DNA from 2 places in the Arthrobacter sp. AG367 genome. Region 2 is predicted to be linked to the other one. Evidence: riboswitches for the same ligand, from Rfam matches in the RefSeq annotation. Region 2 holds a riboswitch; the other holds the start of a gene.
What was found. Region 2 has a riboswitch for glycine ahead of gcvP (aminomethyl-transferring glycine dehydrogenase). Riboswitches for the same ligand answer to the same signal wherever they lie in the genome.

Region 1 (2,195 bases), on a different contig from region 2:
CAGCGCCGGCCAAAGTTCCTTTGAGTACCCTGCGATGGCGATGACGTCGGCGATTCCGGTGATCACCCAGCAGAACCAGTACGTCCAGCCGGTGAAGAATCCGGCCCACGGCCCCAGGAGATCGGCGGCGAAATCACTGAAGGACTTGTAGTTCAGGTTGCTGAGCAGCAGTTCACCCATGGCCCGCATGACGAAGAAAAGCATGAAGCCGATGATCATGTATACGAAGATCACGGATGGGCCGGCAGCGGAGATGGTCTTGCCGGAACCCATGAACAGGCCAGTGCCGATCGCGCCGCCGATGGCGATGAGCTGGATATGCCGGTTGGTGAGCTGCCGCTCCAGGTGGGGAGGCTCGCTGCGGGCTGCCGTGGCAGCGCCCGGGGTGCGGGCTGGTTCGCCGTTGGACGTGGGGGGATGAATCGCCATGAGGAACTCCATCGATAAAGCGGCTTTTGGGTGCCGCAAAAGATTTGGTTCCTCCCCGCTCTGTAGTGGACCTGAGAGTTTCCGCAGCAAAAGCCGCTTGCACCGCCGGTGAGCCAGGGTCATGCCCGGCTGCTTTCCAGAGTTGCCTGTCCGCGGCGGTACGTGGGCCTGAGAGTTTCCTGGGGAGGGTTTGCTCCTACGGCGCCTGCTGGATGTACCCGGCAGGGCTCTCCCGCCGCAGGTCGAAGGCGTATTCAGTTGGAAGCCGCAGGCTTTTTGGGCCACGGCCGGTCATGCAATGGGACAGGCGCCGACTGGTGGGCTGCTCCGGATACGCTGAGCCAGCCACCGGCGGCGCCAATCCCGGGGTTCAGTGTGGTGTCCGTCACGATCGAATGTCAAACCCCTCCCGACACAAGCGGGGAAGAACGGCGTCACGTGCCCCTCGAGCCCCGCACGGAAGCCGCCCGATTTGCCACGGACGGGTCTATCCCGGTACCTTGTGAGCCGAATCACCCACATTTGAATAAGCCTTTCGAGCTGTGACGGGAGAGTCCTCCCGGCGAAACACCGGTCAGGCGCCGTAGGAGCAAATCCTCCCCAGGAATCTCTCAGGCCCCCGTACCGTCACGGCGAGGCGACTCTGGAAAGCAATCAGGCTTCTGCCTGGTTCACCGACGGTGCAAGCGGTCCCCTGCCAACAGCAGGCAACGCGGAATCTCTCAGGTCCAATACAGAGCGGGGAGGAACCCATCCCACGCCGTGCCACCTTCGGCCGGCCAGATCTGGAGTTCCTCATGACGATTCATTCGCATCCAACATCGTTTGTTGACCGCCATATCGGCGCGCGCCGCCAGGCCGACATCGACACCATGCTCAAGGCCATCGGCTACGACAGCCTGGATGGCCTGGTTGACGTGGCCGTCCCCGCGCCCATCCGCCAGGAAACTGCGCTCAAGCTGACCGACGCCCTCAGCGAGGTTGAAGTCCTCACGGAACTGCGGAAGCTTGCCGCCAAGAACAAGACGGCAGTCCAGATGATCGGCCAGGGCTACTACGACACCGTGACTCCGCCGGTGATCCGCCGCAACATCCTGGAATCCCCGGCCTGGTACACCGCCTACACGCCCTACCAGCCGGAGATTTCCCAGGGCCGGCTTGAGGCGCTGCTGAACTTCCAGACCATGGTGCAGGACCTGACGGCGCTCCCGGTAGCCAACGCTTCCTTGCTGGACGAGGCAACGGCGGTGGCCGAGGCCGTGCTGCTGATGCGCCGCGCCAACAAGTCCAAGGCAGCGAAGGACGGCAAGACGGTGCTCGACGCCGACTGCCTCCCCCAGACCATCGCCATCGTGCTGGGCCGGGCGGAGGCGCTCGGCTTCGAGGTGGAGGTCGCCGACCTGTCCAAGGGCCTGCCCGACGGCGACATCAACGGCGTCGTGCTGCAGCAGCCCGGGGTCTCCGGCCGCGTGTGGGACCAATCCGCCGTGATCGCCGCTGCCAAGGACCGGGGCGCGCTGGTCACCGTGGCTGCGGACCTGCTGGCCCTGACACTGATCACACCTCCGGGCGAGCAGGGCGCGGACATTGCCGTCGGCTCCACCCAGCGTTTTGGCGTGCCGCTGTTCTTTGGGGGGCCGCACGCCGCCTACATGGCCGTCCAAAAGGGAATGGAACGTACCCTCCCGGGCAGGATCGTGGGCGTCTCCAAGGACAACGCCGGCACGCCTGCCTACCGGTTGGCCCTGCAGACCCGCGAGCAGCAC
Region 2 (2,195 bases):
CCGTCGGGGCCGTGGTAAACGGCGTACATGGACGCAACGATGGCCAGCAGCGCCTGGGCGGTGCAGATGTTGGACGTGGCCTTCTCGCGGCGGATGTGCTGCTCGCGGGTCTGCAGTGCCAACCGGTAGGCAGGCGTGCCGGCGTCGTCCTTTGACACCCCAACCAGGCGACCAGGCAAGGAACGCTCCAGGCCTTTGCGGACAGCCATGTAGGCGGCATGGGGGCCGCCGAAGAACAGCGGCACGCCAAAACGCTGGGCTGAGCCGACGGCAATGTCCGCGCCCTGCTCGCCCGGAGGGGTGATCAGTGTCAGGGCCAGCAGGTCCGCAGCCACGGTGACCAGCGCGCCCCGGTCCTTCGCTGCAGAGATCACGGCGGACTGGTCCCACACGCGGCCGGAAGCGCCGGGCTGCTGCAGCACGATCCCGTTGATGTCGCCCTCGGGCAGGCCCTTGGACAGGTCGGCGACCTCCACCTCGAAGCCGAGCGCCTCCGCACGGCCCAGCACGATGGCGATGGTCTGCGGCAGCACGTCGATGTCCAGGACGGTTTTGCCGTCTGCCGCGGGCTTGGACTTGTTGGCGCGGCGCATCAGCAGCACGGCCTCGGCCACCGCCGTTGCTTCATCCAGCAGCGAAGCGTTGGCGATGGGCAGGCCCACAAGGTCCTGCACCATGGTCTGGAAGTTCAGCAGCGCCTCAAGCCGGCCCTGGGAAATCTCCGGCTGGTAGGGCGTGTAGGCGGTGTACCAGGCCGGGGATTCCAGGATGTTGCGGCGGATCACCGGCGGAGTCACGGTGTCGTAGTAGCCCTGGCCGATCAGCTGCACCGCCGTCTTGTTCTTGGCGGCAAGCTTCCGCAGTTCCGTGAGGACTTCAACCTCACTGAGGGCGTCCTGCAGGCGAAGGGCGGTGTCTTGGCGGATGACCTTGGGAACCGCGGTGTCCACAAGGGAATCGACCGAGTCGTAGCCCACGGCTTTGAGCATGGTGTCGACGTCGGCCTGGCGGCGCGCGCCGATATGGCGGTCTACGAAAGTGGTGGAGGCTGGGGTAACCGACACGAAGGAACTCCATTTACTCAGGCGGCGAAGGGTACGCCACAGCTATTCGGGTTCCTCCCCGCTCTGTATTGGACCTGAGAGTTTCCGCGTTCCCTGCCTGGGCAGGACCCGCTTGCCCCGTCGGTGAGCACAACAGTCCCTACCTCTCCAAAAGAGAATAAGACTGCCTGCTGCTTTCCAGAGGTGCCTCGCCGCGGCGGTACGGGGGCCTGCGAGATTCCTGGGGAGGATTTGCTCCTACGGCGCCTGCCTGTACTTCCGGCAGAACTCTCCCGCCGCAGATCAAAGGCTATTCATTTGTTGGATCATGAAGGCCGGTGACAGCCCTCACAACTTTCTATTGTCCTACGCGGCAACCCCTCCCGGCAAATGACGGAGCTACCTGCGGAGCCGTTCCAGCGCGGCCAGGAGTTCCTCCACGTCAGCGGCCGCTCCCCCGGCCGGCGCAGGGGCCACGGACAGCATGGCGTTGAAGTACAGGCCGTCCCCCATATAGAGGACTGCCTTGGCCAGCCCAGGTCCCACATCCGCAGCAATTTCGTCCAGCCAGCGCTGCTGGATGGCCGCGAAGCGGCGCCGCGTCTCCTCGTGCGCCACCTCTGCAAGCCGGGTGGCGGCCACGATGGCACGGTCCAAAGGGGTATCCGCCCAGACCGAGGAACGGATGAAGTAGGCCGCGGCACCTTCAGCTGCCGACGCCATGGCATCGGCATCCTCGCTCGCCAGGCCCTCCAGGCGGTCAAGCAACACGGCAATCAGGGCTTCCTTGTTGGGAAAGTGGTAGAGGAGGCCGCCTTTGGATACGCCGGCCTTGCGCGCCACGGCATCGAGGGTGGCCGCCCGCTCACCCACTTCAATCAGCAGGGACTCGAAGGCGTCAAGGACCGCGTCACGGGCAACAGGCTTTCGGGGCATGCCCTCCATCATGCCCTCCCCCGTGCAGGAATAAGGAAAACCATCGCATTTTTAAACTATACCGTCCGGACGGTATAGTTATCTCATGACCACTTCCATCGAGAGTTCGGCAACCGGGCAGGCAAGCAGCACTTCCGTGCGTCCTCCGCGGCGCGACTGGCTGGCGCTGGGGCTCCTGATGTTTCCCGTGCTGCTGGTGGCGGTGGACAACACCGC

Region 1: linked by a shared signal. The riboswitch ahead of gcvP (aminomethyl-transferring glycine dehydrogenase) and the one ahead of gcvP (aminomethyl-transferring glycine dehydrogenase) in region 2 are both predicted to bind glycine.

Annotation. Positions count from the first base shown of each region.
Region 1 is NZ_VIVE01000013.1:46,777-48,971, reverse strand. Features, by position in the region: gene FB478_RS20205 (amino acid permease) at 1-429, opposite strand, end outside; glycine riboswitch at 576-674, opposite strand; glycine riboswitch at 966-1,066, shown strand; gene gcvP (aminomethyl-transferring glycine dehydrogenase) at 1,227-2,195, shown strand, end outside.
Region 2 is NZ_VIVE01000009.1:115,386-117,580, forward strand. Features, by position in the region: gene gcvP (aminomethyl-transferring glycine dehydrogenase) at 1-1,064, opposite strand, end outside; glycine riboswitch at 1,118-1,225, opposite strand; glycine riboswitch at 1,252-1,349, opposite strand; gene FB478_RS18705 (TetR/AcrR family transcriptional regulator) at 1,443-1,979, opposite strand; gene FB478_RS18710 (MFS transporter) at 2,065-2,195, shown strand, end outside.